2 regions of the Hoeflea phototrophica DFL-43 genome follow, and region 2 is predicted to be linked to the other one. Evidence: riboswitches for the same ligand, from Rfam matches in the RefSeq annotation. Region 2 holds a riboswitch; the other holds the start of a gene.
What was found. Region 2 has a riboswitch for S-adenosylmethionine ahead of HPDFL43_RS02810 (O-succinylhomoserine sulfhydrylase). Riboswitches for the same ligand answer to the same signal wherever they lie in the genome.
Positions count from the first base shown of each region.

Region 1: it holds a riboswitch for S-adenosylmethionine, as region 2 does, so the genes downstream of both, HPDFL43_RS19755 (homoserine O-succinyltransferase) here and HPDFL43_RS02810 (O-succinylhomoserine sulfhydrylase) in region 2, are expected to answer to the same signal.

Region 1 is NZ_CM002917.1:4,170,408-4,178,249, reverse strand. Features, by position in the region: gene HPDFL43_RS19775 (ABC-F family ATP-binding cassette domain-containing protein) at 1-1,697, shown strand, start outside; gene HPDFL43_RS19770 (hypothetical protein) at 1,886-2,260, opposite strand; gene HPDFL43_RS19765 (AAA family ATPase) at 2,523-3,365, shown strand; gene HPDFL43_RS19760 (hypothetical protein) at 3,362-3,769, shown strand; SAM riboswitch at 3,806-3,883, shown strand; gene HPDFL43_RS19755 (homoserine O-succinyltransferase) at 3,942-4,880, shown strand; gene HPDFL43_RS19750 (GNAT family N-acetyltransferase) at 4,882-5,349, shown strand; gene HPDFL43_RS19745 (vWA domain-containing protein) at 5,490-6,674, shown strand; gene HPDFL43_RS19740 (hoefavidin) at 6,765-7,259, opposite strand; gene HPDFL43_RS19735 (aldose epimerase family protein) at 7,478-7,842, shown strand, end outside.
Region 2 is NZ_CM002917.1:592,391-600,232, forward strand. Features, by position in the region: gene HPDFL43_RS02795 (TrkH family potassium uptake protein) at 1-58, opposite strand, end outside; gene apaG (Co2+/Mg2+ efflux protein ApaG) at 61-453, opposite strand; gene HPDFL43_RS02805 (CDP-alcohol phosphatidyltransferase family protein) at 637-1,260, shown strand; gene HPDFL43_RS02810 (O-succinylhomoserine sulfhydrylase) at 1,249-2,433, opposite strand; SAM riboswitch at 2,480-2,557, opposite strand; gene HPDFL43_RS02815 (2'-deoxycytidine 5'-triphosphate deaminase) at 2,638-3,726, shown strand; gene HPDFL43_RS02820 (ion transporter) at 3,732-4,532, opposite strand; tRNA gene HPDFL43_RS02825 (tRNA-Gly) at 4,728-4,801, shown strand; gene HPDFL43_RS21575 (glycosyltransferase family 2 protein) at 4,767-6,875, opposite strand; gene HPDFL43_RS02840 (transporter substrate-binding domain-containing protein) at 7,030-7,740, shown strand; gene HPDFL43_RS02845 (sterol desaturase family protein) at 7,707-7,842, opposite strand, start outside.

The sequences.
Region 1 (7,842 bases), 890 kb from region 2:
CAACTCTTTTGAAGATCGCGGCGGGACTTGTCGAGCCGCAGTCGGGTGAGATCTTCAGGCACCCGTCCTCGACGATCCGCTATCTGCCGCAGGCGCCGGATTTCGGGGACTTCACCACGGTTGAAGCCTATGCGGAAGCCGGGCTGGGCCCCAGCGACGATCCGCACCGGGTGAGTTACCTGCTTGGAAATCTGGGTCTGGATGGGGCTGCCGACCCGCAGACTCTTTCAGGCGGTGAGGCGCGCCGTGCAGCCCTGGCCCGTGCGCTTGCGCCGGAACCCGATATTTTGCTGCTGGATGAGCCGACCAACCATCTTGATCTGCCGACCATCGAATGGCTCGAAGAAGAGCTTGTGCGTGCGCGTGGCGCGCTGTTGGTGATCTCCCATGACCGGCGCTTTCTCGAGCGCGTCGGGCGCGCCACTGTCTGGCTTGACCGAGGACGGTCGTTGAGGCTGGAGAAGGGGTTCGAACATTTTGAGGCCTGGCGTGATGAGGTGCTTGAGGCAGAGGAGCTGGAGCAGCACAAGCTGGGACGCGCCATCGAGCGCGAGGAACATTGGCTGCGCTACGGTGTGACCGCGCGGCGCAAGCGCAACATGCGACGGCTTTCGCAGCTGCACACCATGCGGGCGGACCACCGAGGCCACAAGGGTCCGCAGGGGCGGATCAACGCGCAGGTGGCGGAGGGCCGGGACTCGGGCAAGCTGGTGATCGAGGCGGAAGGGATATCCAAGGTCTATGACAAGGCACCGGTGGTTCGCGATTTTTCGATCCGGATCAATCGCGGTGACTGTCTGGGCATCATTGGTCCCAATGGTGCCGGCAAGACAACGCTGCTGAAGATGCTGATTGGCGAATTGGAACCCGACACCGGGTTTGTGCGGCATGGATCGAAGCTTGACATCGCCGTGCTCGACCAGCGCCGCGACGTGCTCAATCCGGATGAAACGCTGGCGCATTACCTCACCGATGGCCGTGGCGACAGCCTTATCGTGAATGGCGAAGCCAAGCATGTGACCGGCTACATGAAGGACTTTCTGTTCCAGCCGGAGCAGGCGCACACGCCGATCCGGAACCTTTCGGGTGGAGAGAAGGCACGGCTGGTGCTGGCGAGAATTCTGTCGCAGCCTTCGAACCTGCTGATCCTTGATGAGCCGACCAATGATCTCGACATGGAAACGCTGGATCTGTTGCAGGAACTGGTGGCGTCCTACCCGGGCACCGTGATCCTGATCAGCCATGACCGCGATTTCCTCGATCGGACCGTGGGATCTGTGCTGGCGCCCGCCAATCCGACCGATCCTGACGGGCGCTGGATTGCCTATGCCGGTGGCTACACCGACATGCTGGCCCAAAGCGGCGAGGCGGCGCGGGAGAAGAAGGCGAAACAGGCTTCAGAAGCAGCCAAGTCGAGCGGAACGTCCAAGCCGCAGGCCGGCGCGCGCGAGGCATCGCGCAAGCTTTCCTACAAGCAGAAGTTCGCACTTGAATCGCTGCCCGGCAAGATCGAGGCGGCACAAGACAAACTTGCTGCCATTGAGGCCGAAATGGCTGATCCGGCGTTGTTTTCCAAGAATCCGGACGGATTTGCAGCGCGCGCCAAGGCCCATGATGCGCTCAAGACCGACATCGAAGCGATGGAAGGCGAGTGGCTCGAACTCGAGATGCTGCGCGAAGAGATCGAAGGCGGCTGACTGGCCTACAGCGCCGCGCATCCAATCTGATGCGCAAAGGACGCTGTAACGCTTTGAATTGATGCATGTACGCTGTCGCTCAATTGGGTCCAATTGAGCGAGGCATGCGCTAGCGGTGCACGAATGAGAGTTTCACCCGTGCACCTTTTCTTGCATCCGGCCCCATGGCGGGCATGAGGCTTGGCGGCTCAGTTCACCTGGGTCACCGCATCGATGACGAAAGTGTGCAACTCATCTTCGCCATGGTCGCGGATCGAAATATACTCGCCTTGCTTGAAAATGTGGCTTGAGAGCCTGAAGCCGGTTTCATCATCGTCCGCATCGGCGGGATCATAATCAAAGGCCCAACCGCCCTTGGGGTGATGGACCAGATAACCCAGTGCCGAACGCTCGCCATCCCAGAACCGCATCACGGTTGATGATGACGGTGATTTCTCCCAGGCAGCCTTGTCGAGATGACCATCGGCATCGAGTGGCGCGTGAATATCATAGCCACGATGGACATTGCCTTCAGGGAATTCCTTGTTGCGGGCCATAACAAGATGGATGTGGTAGAGCGTCATGTGAGCCTCCGTCAGATGCATGTTGTTTAAGTTGGGACGACCTTGCCCCGCAAAAGGGTGCGGCGCATTGATCTGGCGCAAGGGCCTGGCGCAAGTGCCCGAAAGTGTTTTCGCCTCCTGAACATGGCTTGCGTCCCCGCGTTTGATGTGGTGTTGAAGTAACCAGGGGGATTGAAGCAGAAGATGGCCTGACCAGTTTGATTGTATGGTTGAGGCGCGGAGGCATCGCAATTCCGCCGGATTGGTGGGGCACGGAGAATGTATGCAGTTTGAAGGCACAGAAGCCTATGTGGCCGACAAGGATCTCACGGTTGCGGTCAATGCAGCGATCCGGCTGGAACGGCCGCTTCTGGTCAAGGGCGAACCGGGCACCGGCAAGACCGAGCTGGCCCGCCAGATCGCTCAGAGTCTCGGCCTTGATCTGATCGAATGGTCGGTCAAGTCAACGACCAAGGCGCAACAGGGGCTTTACGAATATGACGCGGTCAGCCGGTTGCGCGACAGCCAGCTCGGAGATGACCGGGTCAATGATGTGGCCAATTACATCCGCCGCGGTAAGCTTTGGGAAGCCTTTGCGGCTGACAAGAAAACGGTTTTGCTGATCGATGAGATCGACAAGGCGGATATCGAGTTTCCCAATGACCTTCTGCAGGAACTCGACCGGATGGAGTTCTTTGTCTATGAGACCGGCGAGACCATTCAGGCCAGACAGCGGCCGATCGTGATCATTACCTCGAACAACGAGAAGGAACTGCCGGACGCGTTTTTGCGGCGCTGCTTCTTCCATTACATCCGGTTTCCGGAAATGGCGACCTTGCAGCGCATTGTCGATGTGCATTACCCGGGCATCAAGCAATCGCTGGTACGCGAGGCGCTGACCCAGTTCTACGCCATCCGCGAGACCGCGGGGCTGAAGAAAAAGCCATCGACCTCAGAGGCGCTGGATTGGATCCGGCTTCTGGTGTCCGATGATGTAGAGCCGGAGACGTTGCGCGGTGACGCAAAGAATGCGTTGCCCAAGCTGCATGGCGCGCTGCTCAAGAACGAGCAGGATGTGCATCTCTTCGAGCGGCTAGCCTTCTTGGCGCGGCAGCGCGGGGGATGATCGGCCTTGAAAATGCCGGATCTGGCTTGCGCAGGCAGTATCACTTCCGGCCCAGTCCGAACGGGTTTTACGCCTGGGATGTCAGCCGGCTGATCCGGCTTTCCAAAGGGTCTCCCGTTGTGGAGGTTCCGCTGAGCGAAATTGCCGAGCTTGATGAATTGTGGTGGTTTCAAACTGCTGATGACCGGCCGACGCCACGGTCCCTGGCACAGCATTTCGATCTGACCGAAAATGCTGATCCGAGCTTTCCGATCATACTCTGTCCGCATGGGCGTGTGATGGATGGCATGCACCGCATTGTCAAAGCACTGGTGTCCGGTGCGGATACAATTGACGCAGTTCGTCTGCGGGAGATGCCGCCGCCTGATTACACCGATGTTCAGCCGGCTGACCTTTCCTATTGATGTAAACAGCGTTGACCTGAATAAAGGTGGGGCCTATTCTGATCTTGTGGTGATTTGGCCGGCCGGCTTGCAGCCACGTTAAACAACTCGCTAAAGGGCCGAGGGGGATTCCCCAACGGACCGGCAGCGTGTATTCGCGGGCCGGTTTTTTGTTGTTGGAGGTCCGTGCGTCATGCCGATCCGTATTCCTGATGGTCTTCCCGCCCGTGATGTGCTGGTCAAGGAAGGCGTGCAGATCATGGATGAATCCATTGCTGTGCGGCAGGATATCCGTCCCCTGCATATCGGCTTGTTGAACCTTATGCCCAACAAGATCGCCACCGAGACGCAGATCGCCCGGCTGGTCGGTGCGTCGCCGCTGCAGGTGGAGCTGACGCTGGTGCGCATCGGCTCGCATGCGGCCAAGAATACGTCTGAAGAGCATCTGATCAATTTCTACCACACCTGGGACGAGGTGAAGGACCGGAAGTTCGATGGTTTCATCATCACCGGCGCGCCGATCGAGACGCTGCCTTTCGAGGATGTGACCTACTGGGATGAGCTCGAGCAGATCCTCGACTGGACCACGACCCATGTGCATTCGAGCTTCTTTGTATGTTGGGGTGCGATGGCAGCGGCGTGGCATTTTCACCGCGTGCCCAAGCGGCAACTCGACGAAAAGGCGTTTGGTGTCTACCGACACCGCAATCTCAACCCGGCCTCCCCCTATCTGATGGGGTTTTCGGATGATTTTCAGGTCTCTGTGTCGCGCTGGACCGAGGTGCGCCGCGAGGATCTGACACCGGATTTCGACGTGCTGATGGAAAGCAGCCAAACCGGGTTGTGCCTGCTGCACGAAGCGTTTGGCAACCGGCTCTATATCTTCAATCACATCGAGTATGATTCTGGCACGCTGGCCGAGGAATACTTCCGTGACGTCCAGGCCGGAAAGCCGATCGCGCCGCCGAAGAACTATTTTCCGGACGACGATCCGGAGCGGGCGCCGCTCAACCGCTGGCGCAGCCATGCATTTCTCTTGTTCGGCAACTGGATCAATCAGGTCTACCAGACGACGCCGTTCAACATGGCAGATATCGGTCACGACCGAGCGATGGCCGAGGCTGGAGAGTAGGATGGGCGGGTCAAAAGTGGAGATCCGGCCGATTGCCGCGTCTGACAGGGATCATTGGCGCAAGCTTTGGACCGGCTATCTTGAGTTCTACGAATCGAGCGTTCCCGAAGAGGTGTATGAGACCACATTCGGGCGCATTCTCGGGGAGCATGTTGAGGGTGAGAACTCGTTTTATGAGCCACGCGGGCTGCTGGCGCTTGTGGATGGCGAACCGGTGGGGCTGGTGCATTACTTCTACCACCGCCATTGCTGGAGGCTGGAACATGTCTGCTATCTGCAGGATCTCTACGCCGCGCCTGAGGCGCGTGGAACAGGTGTTGGCCGGGCGTTGATCGAGGCTGTTTATGCCGCCGCGGACAGGGATGGCTGCCCGAACGTCTACTGGATGACGCAGGAATTCAATACAACCGCGCGCAAGCTCTATGACCGGATCGCGACATTGACGCCGTTTGTCAAATACAGCCGGTAAGCCCGCCTGGAGGACCTGACACGCGCAGTGCGGCATTGGCTTTGCTGTCAGCCGCCCCGGCGATCGGGGGCAATCGAAACAGCGATTTGAAATCATGATCGCTATGGAAAGCAGGCCGCGTTGCCGTTAAGATCGCATCCATGTTCCTGCCATTCTTTCTAGAGCTCAAAGCTGCCAAAGTGCCGGTCTCGCTGCGCGAGTACCTGACCTTGATGGAGGGGTTGGATGCGGGGCTGGCCCTCTATGATGTGGAGGGATTCTACTATCTTGCCCGTGCTGCGCTGGTGAAGGATGAACGCCATATCGATCGCTTCGACCGTGTGTTCTCGCATTACTTCCGCGGCGTTGAGGCTGTTGGAGGTGCCGTGGCCACCAATGTTCGCAATCTTCCGGAGGAATGGTTGCGGCGCATGGCGGAGAAACACCTCAACGAGGATGAGAAAAAGCTGATCGAGAGCCTGGGCGGTTTTGACAAGCTGATGGAGACGCTCAAGCAACGGCTTGAGGAGCAGCAAAAGCGGCATCAGGGCGGATCGAAATGGGTCGGCACGGCAGGCACCTCCCCCTTTGGCGCCCACGGTTACAATCCCGAGGGCGTTCGCATCGGACAGGAAGAGAGCCGTCACCGCCGTGCGGTCAAGGTCTGGGACAAGCGCGAGTTCAAGAACCTTGATGATACGGTGGAGCTTGGCACCCGCAACATCAAGGTGGCGCTGAGAAGGTTGAGGCGCTGGGTCCGAGAGGGCGCCGCCGAGGAGTTCGATCTGCATGGCACAATCCAGGCGACAGCCGAACACGGCTGGCTGGACGTCAAGACCCGGCCGGAACGGCGCAATGCCGTCAAGCTGTTGATGTTCTTTGATATCGGCGGGTCAATGGATGATCACATCCGGGTTGTCGAGGAGCTGTTCTCCGCGGCGCGCGCCGAGTTTCGTCACATGGAGTATTTCTACTTCCACAATTGCCTCTATGAGGGAGTCTGGCGCGATAATCAGCGGCGCCGGCAGGATGTGATGCCGACCGAAGAGCTGCTGCGAACCTACGGGTCTGACTATCGGGTGATTTTTGTCGGTGATGCTGCGATGAGCCCCTATGAAATCATTGCGCCGGGCGGATCTGTGGAACACTGGAATGAGGAGCCTGGCCAGGTTTGGCTCACGCGGATGCTCAACCATTTCCACAAGGTCGCCTGGCTCAACCCGGCGCCGGAAGCGCATTGGCCCTACACCCATTCGACGGAGCTGATCCGGCAATTGTTTGCGGACCGGATGTTTCCGATGACGCTGTCCGGTCTGGAAGCGGCGACGCGGCAGTTGACGCGGTAGACAAGCCGACAGGAACCCGCCGGATGGCGAGCTCCTGCCGCGGATCCGTTTTTCACTTCGGTTTGCCTGCACTACAGACCATATGGTGCTTTATTCGGTCAGCAAGCTCTCAGAGACGGTCGCTACTGATTGCATGAAGTCGTCTTGGCCCTGCTGGATTGCGGGAGTGCTGCCGCTGTAAAAGGCCAGGTTCCAATCGGTTTTCAGCACGGCTTGGGATCCTGAAAAGTCGAAATAACCAGTCCACCCGGTTGCCGACTGGCAGTTTGCTGATGCGTTTGACCAGACCACCGAGAACGAGATTATCTGGTTGCCCGAGTAGTAGGCTCCCGACAGGGGGTAGGGTGTGCCCTTGCAGCCTGTCCCCTGGGCGTTGTTGATGTAGTTTCCGGAAACCTCGTAGGTTTGAGGTTGTGTGGGCGAGGGCGTGAACACAAACTGAGCAACAGAGCCGGACTGGTTGACCCAGTTGGATGCTCCGGCGAGGAGCTTCATATCCGGAGACATCGCGTGATCGTCAGCGAATGCCGTTTGGGCGAAGCCCGCGACAGTAATTGTGAGAACAATGGCGAGAACTTTATTCATGTCAACTCTCCCTTTGATTGCATTATGGAGTGTATTTGCAATCAAGAGGGGTTTGCAATCAAAAAGTGTTTTCTCCGCGTCCGGTGCTTTAAGCTGTTTTGATCCATAGCGGCGTTGGGCGTGCTCTTGCCCGTATCTCGCTTCAGGCCTTGCGCCTGGAGAAAAATCAGGCCATCCCAATGCCTGGAACGGATCAAACAAGACTTGGAAATGCCGGTATGATCGAGATTTTCGGACACACTGCAAACGGAGAGGCGGTCCGCCGCATCACACTTCAGGGTGGTGGGCTGACGGCGAAAGTCATGACCTGGGGTGCGGCGCTGCAGGATCTGAGGCTTGAAAACCATTTGCCGCCTCTGACGCTGGGATTTCCTGATTTTGAGAGCTATCCGGCGCATTCGCCCTATTTCGGGCAGACCCCCGGCCGCCACGCCAACCGGATCGCCAAAGGGCGTTTTTCTCTCGATGGCATCGATTACCAGCTTGAATTGAACGAACGTGGGGTGACGCATCTGCATGGCGGCAGTGCGGGCACGGGCAAGCGGGTATGGACGATTGATCAGCACGGAGAAAATTTTGCCGT
Region 2 (7,842 bases):
CCAGCGTCGACACCAGCGCCCCGGTCACCAGCATGACCGGCCGGAATTCCGCTAGCACGTTCAATTCAACGTTCTTGCCATGCCTGGCAGATCAAGTGAGAAAGCAGGGATTTCCACATCGAAGAACTCGCCCTCGGCCGATTGCATCTGATAGCTGCCAGCCATTACTCCCGAGGGCGTGTCGAGCGGACAGCCGGAGGAATACTCATAGGTATCGCCGGGACCCAGCACCGGCTGCTCGCCAACAACGCCGGGGCCGCGCACTTCATCCACCATGCCATTCTCATCGGTGATCTGCCAGTGACGGCTGCGCAACTGGACAATCCTGTCGGACCGGTTGGAAATCACCACCCGGTAACCCCAGACATAGCGACTGTCCTCGGGGTCCGATTGGTCCTCGAGATAATACGGCTCAACCGTTACTTCGATATCACGTGTCAACGCGCGGTACATGATCTGCTCCTGATGCCACTCATTCTACAGTGTTACGCTTGCGTCAAGCGTGTTTGGGCCATCCTTCGTGCGGAATAGCCCCCTGTGAGCGTTGACCTGATTGTGATTGCCGTAGCACTGCTCCGCACGTGACGGACGTCCACCATCGCGGTATCACGATCTGGCTCGATTGGAGAGAGAAAAATGTTGGATGGCGCCGCACGAAAACTGATTCAGCCCGGACTAGACCGGAGTGGAACATGGCTTGCTGCCCGCGGCGTCCGGGCCGATCACGTGACAGTCGCGGCCTGTCTCATCGGCCTTGTGGCAGCCGGCCTGATTGCCTCGGGCGAGATGGTTGCCGCGCTGGTGCTGATCATCATCAGCCGCATCGGCGATGGTCTCGACGGGTCGGTCGCACGCGCGTCCAGCAGGACCGATTTCGGCGGCTATCTCGATATCACCCTGGACTTTGTTTTCTATGGCGCAATCCCGCTGGGGTTTGTGCTTTATGATCCCGCCACAAACGGGCTTGCCGGCGCGGCGCTGATTTTCTCTTTCTACGTCAACGGCGCAAGTTTCCTGGCCTATGCAATCGTCGCAGAAAAACGTGGACTCTCGACCGATGCCCGAGGCGTGAAATCGATCTATTTCACCACCGGTCTCGCCGAAGCCAGCGAGACCTTCTTCGTCTTTGGCGTATTCTGCCTGTGGCCCGGCTGGTTTGCGCCGGTGGCCTGGGTGTTTGCAGCAATCTGTCTCTACACCGCGCTTTCCCGGATCATGCAGGCCCGCGCGGTCTTTGCCGAACCGGTATCAGAGACCTGACAAGGCCCGATCGAAGTCTTCGACCAGATCCTCTACGTCCTCAATGCCGACCGACAGCCGCACCACGCCCGGGCCAATTCCAAGTTCGTCGCGGGCTTCCTCCGAGAGGTTTTTGTGCGTGGTCGTTGCCGGATGGGTGATCAGGCTCTTGCTGTCGCCAAGATTGTTGGAGATCCGCACCACTTCAAGCGCATTCTGCATGGCGAAAGCGGCGCTCTTGCCACCCTTGAGTTCGAACGCCACAAGAGTTGATCCTCCGCTCATCTGCCGGGCGCAGACATCAGCCTGCGGATGATCTGCCCGTCCGGGATAGATCACCTTCGCTACGGCAGGATGATCGGCGAGGAAATCTGCCAGACGGCCGGCGCTGTCAGTCTGGCGGCGCACCCGAAGCGGCAGGGTTTCGAGCCCCTTGAGCAATGTCCAGGCATTGAATGGCGACAATGACGGGCCGGTGTGACGGAAAAAGTCGTGCAGGTTTTCGTCGATCCACTCCTTGCTCGACAGCACAACGCCACCCAGACAGCGTCCCTGACCGTCAATGTGCTTGGTGGCGGAGTAGCAGACCACATGTGCGCCCAGTTCCAGCGGTTTTTGCAGCAATGGCGTGGCGAACACATTGTCGACCACAAGCGTCGCTCCGATCTGGTTTGCGAGCTGCGTCACGCCCGCAATGTCGACTACTTCGAGCGTCGGATTGGTCGGGCTTTCGAGGAAAAACACTTTGGTGTTGGGCCGGATCGCAGCTTCGAAATTGGCGAGGTCGCGGCCATCGACAAGACTCGATTCAATGCCGTATTGCGGCAACAGCGTTTCCACCACCCAGCGGCAGGAGCCGAACAGCGCCCGTGCCGAGACCACGTGATCTCCCGCTTTCAGCTGACAAAGCAGCGCAGCCGAGATCGCGGCCATGCCCGAAGCCGTGGCCCGGGCGTCTTCCGCGCCCTCCATCAGGCACATGCGCTTTTCGAACATGTCGGTGGTCGGATTGGCGTAGCGCGAATAGATAAAGCCGGGATCCTCGCCCTTGAACCGGGCTTCCGCGGCTTCCGAACTGTCATAGACGAAGCCCTGAGTGAGATAGATCGCTTCGGACGTTTCGCCAAATCCTGAGCGATTGATTCCGCCGTGAACGAGTTGGGTTGCGGGGCGTAACTGTCGATTATTTGTCATTGTCTTGGTCCAGAACACAAAAATACCGGCTTGCGAAGTCGCCAGCCGGTTTTGCAACCCGACCTTTTAGCGACTTGTTTAACGTGGCTGCAAGCCGGTCGGCCAAATCACCACGGGATAAGCTTCCTTTACTGCCTTGAGGCGCTTGCGTCAATCGCCGCGGCTTGTCATCAAGTCCCACGGGCAAAATGGAGCAGGTACAAATTGAGCGCTGGTATTCTTTCCGATCGCGCAATCCGCGCGCTGTTTGACGGTGGAAAGCTTGCTGCCGGTCGGCCGCTTGATGCCGATCAGATACAGCCCGCGAGCCTTGATCTCAGGCTTGGCGCCAAGGCTTACCGGGTCCGCGCCAGTTTTCTGCCCGGCCCGAACAATGCGGTCGAAGACAAGCTTGCACGGCTGAGCATGCACGAGATCGACCTGTCGGATGGTGCCGTGCTCGAGACCGGTTGCGTCTACATAGTGCCGCTGCTCGAAAGCCTGGCGCTGCCCGGTGAAATCTCGGCCTCGGCCAACCCCAAAAGCTCCACCGGGCGGCTTGATATCTTTACCCGGGTGATGACCGATTTCGGCCAGGAGTTCGACAAGATCGCCCCCGGTTACAACGGTCCGCTCTGGCTTGAAGTCAGCCCGCGCACATTCCCGATTGTCGCGCGCACCGGATCGCGCCTGTCGCAGATCCGGTTCCGCCAGGGCCACGCCTTGCTGGACGAGACCGAGTTGCTGGACCTGCACAAGGCGGAGACGCTTGTCGCCTCGGACAATCCCAATGTCTCGGGCGGGGGCATCGCGCTGTCGATCGATCTGGCCGGTCAAGGGCCGGACAGCCTGGTTGGCTATCGCGGCAAGCACCACACGGCGGTGATCGATGTCGACAAGCGCGCTGCTCAGGACGTCTTCGAATTCTGGGAGCCGATCCACAATCGCGGCTCGGCCGATCTCATTCTCGATCCCGATGAATTCTACATTCTTGTGAGCCGTGAATCGGTGCACGTACCGCCGCTCTTTGCGGCCGAGATGACCCCTTTCGACCCTTTGGTCGGTGAGTTCCGCGTCCACTATGCAGGGTTCTTCGATCCTGGCTTTGGCCATTCGGAGGCTGGAGGCGCGGGCAGCCGTGCCGTGCTTGAGGTTCGCAGCCACGAGGTGCCGTTTATCCTTGAACACGGACAGATCGTCGGCCGGCTGGTTTACGAGCGGATGCTTGAGCGCCCTGAAGCACTCTATGGCTCAGGCATGGGCTCGAACTATCAGGCCCAGGGCCTGAAACTCTCCAAGCATTTTCGCGCCTGATATGACTACGCAGACGGCTGGCGTCCCTGCTCGGCGCGAAGCTCCGCAATCTCCTTGCGGATTTCCCTGAGTTCCTTGAGCATCTCGCCCTGTTCGCTCGCCATGGCTTCGCGGTCGGCAGTCGCTTCGGCTTCGTGCTCTTCCTGCATGGCTGAAACGATGATGCCGATGAACAGGTTGAGAACGGTGAAGGTGGTGCAGGCAATGAACGGGATGAAGAACGCCCAAGCCATCGGATGCACCTCCATCACCGGCCGAACGATGCCCATCGACCAGCTTTCAAGCGTCATCACCTGGAACAGCGAGTAGGCTGAAGCGGGGATCGAGCCGAACCATTCCGGGAAAGTGTTCCCGTAAAGCTTGGTTGCCATCACAGAGAACACATAGAACACCAATGTGAGCAACAGCATGATCGACCCCATGCCGGGCAGGGCGGCCACCAGACCGCCGACCACGCGCTTGAGCGAGGGCACCATGCCGATGATGCGCAGCACTCTGAGAATGCGCAGTGCCCTGAGCACGGACAGGTTTCCGGTCGCGGGCAACAGCGCCACCCCCACAACCAGAAGATCGAAAATCCGCCATGGGTCGCGAAAGAAATCGAGCCTCCAGGCGAGCAGCCGAGCCAGCACCTCAACGACGAACACGGCCAGAATGGCGCGATCGAGAATGAGGAGGAGGCCGCCGAACTGTTCCATGGCCGCGGGTACTGTTTCAAGTCCGAGTGTGATCGCGTTGACGACGATCAGAACACTGATGACGGTTTCAAAGCGCCGCGAGGACAGGAAGGCTTTCAATCGGTCCATTGGAGGTCTCATGGAGTTGCAGGAGAGCGCCTGTCATATGAGGTCGCGCCGGTTTCCAGTCAAGCGGGCGTCGGTCAGGTCTTTTGGCGTTGCGAAAGGATCGGCGGTCTGATCAGCCCACCGGCGGTTTGGCAACACAGCGCCAAGCGCAGGCGCTTGACAGTTTGTCCGAACGCCGCCATGGATCAAGCTGCTGCGGGTGTAGCTCAATGGCAGAGCAGAAGCTTCCCAAGCTTACGACGAGGGTTCGATTCCCTTCACCCGCTCCATTGGGATTTTCTGTCTGGGTCTCTGATTTTCAGGAACAGCTTCGCATGTCGGCAAGGGGTCTTGTTGAGTCTTCGCGGATGACTCGGCATCGTGCGGTGTCTTTTCCCACAAATGCGCGTTGGCCAGCAGTTGTGTCAGTGCTCTCCAGCCGGCCAGAGAAATCAACAGCCAGTAGGCCGGGATCATCAATAGCCAGTGGCGTTTTAAGTGTGAGCGCTCGTAAGCGGTAAAGGCGAACCAGCCAGTTGCCGGGAAAAGCAGGTAGTTGCCAAAAATGTTGACCGCATCCATCCAAAGCAGAACGGCGTGCATGTCAGAGACCACTGAGGCGTGGCCGCTTGCAATCCATGCAAACGAAAAGGCAATAAACAGATACATCAGTGGGTGTACCAAAGCAGAGATAAGCATGCCCGCAATCAACAACTGAAACACCACAAAAGCCGCAGGTCCCAGTGAAGACCACGTTGCTACGGGATTTCGCATGGCAACCAGCCAGGTTTGCGCCCAGCCCTTGAGCCATCTGGTTCGCTGCCGTTTCCAGACGTCGAGTTGAACAGGGCAGCTCTCCACGGTTGCACATTTGAGAATTCCGGTGCGGTAGCCGTAGGCATGCAGACGCAGTCCCAGATCGGCGTCCTCGGTGACATTGTGCGGATCCCATCCGCCAGTGTTTTCAAGTGCAGCGCGCTTGAAATGATTTGACGTGCCTCCAAGCGGGATGGGCATTCCGGTGCGCGCCAGAAACGGGATTAGAACCCGGAAAAGGCCGCTGTATTCAAGTGCGAACAGACCTGAAATCCAGTTTGAGCGGAGATTGGCAACCGCAAGCGGGGCCTGCAGGCAGCCCAGTTGGTCATCGCCCGCGCGGAATGTGGCCCAGGCTTCAAGCAATTGCCCCGGAGCCGGTTTGTCTTCAGCGTCATAGACAGCGATCAGTGAACCACGAGCGCCACGGAGAGCATATTGCAGTGCCTTTGGCTTGGTGCGTGGCCCAAAGGCTGGAACCCTCACGATTTCGCATTCGGGCCCAAGGTCTTGAGCTTCAAGTGCTTCAATCGTGGCCTCATCGCCGGCTTCGCAGATGTATTTCACATCGAGCAGGCTCTTGGGCCATCGCAGGGCGTCAATCCGCGCGACCAGTGCAGGCGCCATGGCCGCCTCGTCGTAAAGCGGAATCAGCAGTGTGTAGATCGGCATTCGTGTTTCTATGTCTGATCCACCTCGCACTGTGTCCGGGCGGCGTAGCGCCATCGCCAGCGCTGACAGCCTCAGGAGGATGCCTGCTGAGAAGAGCATCGTCAGCACCACATGCAGAACAGTCAATGCAGAAAGAGGCCAGATCAGGAATGCGGCGATGCAAAGGCAAAGCATGAGTGCGAGCACAAAGCCCTGCATCCCGGTGAGGACATGCCGGGCGCTGTGCTCGCAATGATCCTGATCGAGACGGAAAGTGCTTTCCCGAACGCGCTGCTCCTGGCCCGACTCCCAGATTGCCCGGCGAATGGTTGAGGGTGATGCAACGACGAGGTGCCTGCGCAAGGCAGGGCGGGCACGCAGGCGCGCGGCATCGGCTTCATGCCGTTTGGCTTCAGGCGTGATCGCGGTCACTTGGCCATTTGCGCGCGAGAGTCGAAGCGGCCCGTCTCTGCGCAAGAGAACATCGGTTGAGGCAAGATGCACAACCTCGTCCGGATTGATATGATCGACATAATCAAGACCGAGCTCATCTGCCAGCCAACGGTAGTAGAGTTCCGGCTGTATGAGACGGCGGGCTATGAGTTCCTTTTCGATCGTGGTGCCATTGGCGGCGGCCGCCCGTCGTGCCTCTTCCACATGCGGTTTTCCGATTCCGCAGCCTGTGAAAAAGCGGTGCTCACAATCATACAGCGCCTCGGTGTTGACCGGCCTGTCCGGGTCAGTCAGCTGTGGCCGGGGCTCGGCATGGCTGACCAGCTGCAACTGCGGTGGCGGTTTGTCACTCAAGCGGCGATTGGGTGTTTTGCTTGGGAGCATGACTCTGGTAAACACACTACAGTTGCAGCGAGACGATAAATCTATGGTAGTGAAAAACACTGAAAATACATCCCTAAGATTTAAGTGTGTTTCGCGCTTTGCGTGCATTTTGGTTGCGATTCTTGCGCACTTCGCACCAGCTTTGGCCAATGACGAGGTGTCTGTTCCCAACTATATGGACCCGCGGGAACGCATTGCTGCGCCTGATATTCAGATGTTTCCACGCATCCGTTTCATCGCCACCGTGGACTTTCCGCCTTTCAGCTTCCTCGATCAGACAAGTCGTCTTGCGGGTTTCAACATCGACCTCGCCCGTGCCATCTGTACCGAATTGGAGGTTCTCGCCCGATGCCAGATTCAGGCACTGCCATGGAATGAACTGCCAGACGCATTGAAAACCGGGCAGGCCGAAGCCATTATTTCAGGCATCGCAATGACGCCTGAAAGTGCGGCGGAGTATCGCTTCACGCGAACCTATCTGACACTGCCGGCACGCTTTGCAGCGCGCAGGGACAGTGCAGGCGCAGAAACCAGCGCGCAGACGCTGTCACAAAAGCGGGTTGGGGTCATCGACGGCACAGCTCACGAAGCGATGCTGAGAGACTGGTTCCCGGATATCAAGCCGGTGACCTTCTCACGTCACGAATGGATGCTTAACGCGCTGAAGACCGAAAGCATTGATGCCGTTTTTGGCGACGGCTTGCAGCTCTCGTTCTGGTTGGCGAGTCAGTCGGCAGAGACGTGCTGTGGTTTTCTTGATGGCCCCTACATCTCCCAGGCGCATCTGGGTGAAGGTCTGGCAATCGCCGTGAGCCCGCGCAATGCGCGTCTGGCAGTGGCCTTTGACCATGCGCTCGCAGCACTCAATCGCAACGGGCGGTTTGCCGAACTCTATCTGCGCTGGTTCCCCAACGGGCTCTTCTGATCGGCTGTCTCGCTTGGACGCGCGGACGGCGGATATCTGAACGGCAGGGCAAGTGCCCATCCCAACCGGGCCGGCCGGTCGTCGCGCCATTCCTTGAGGCCG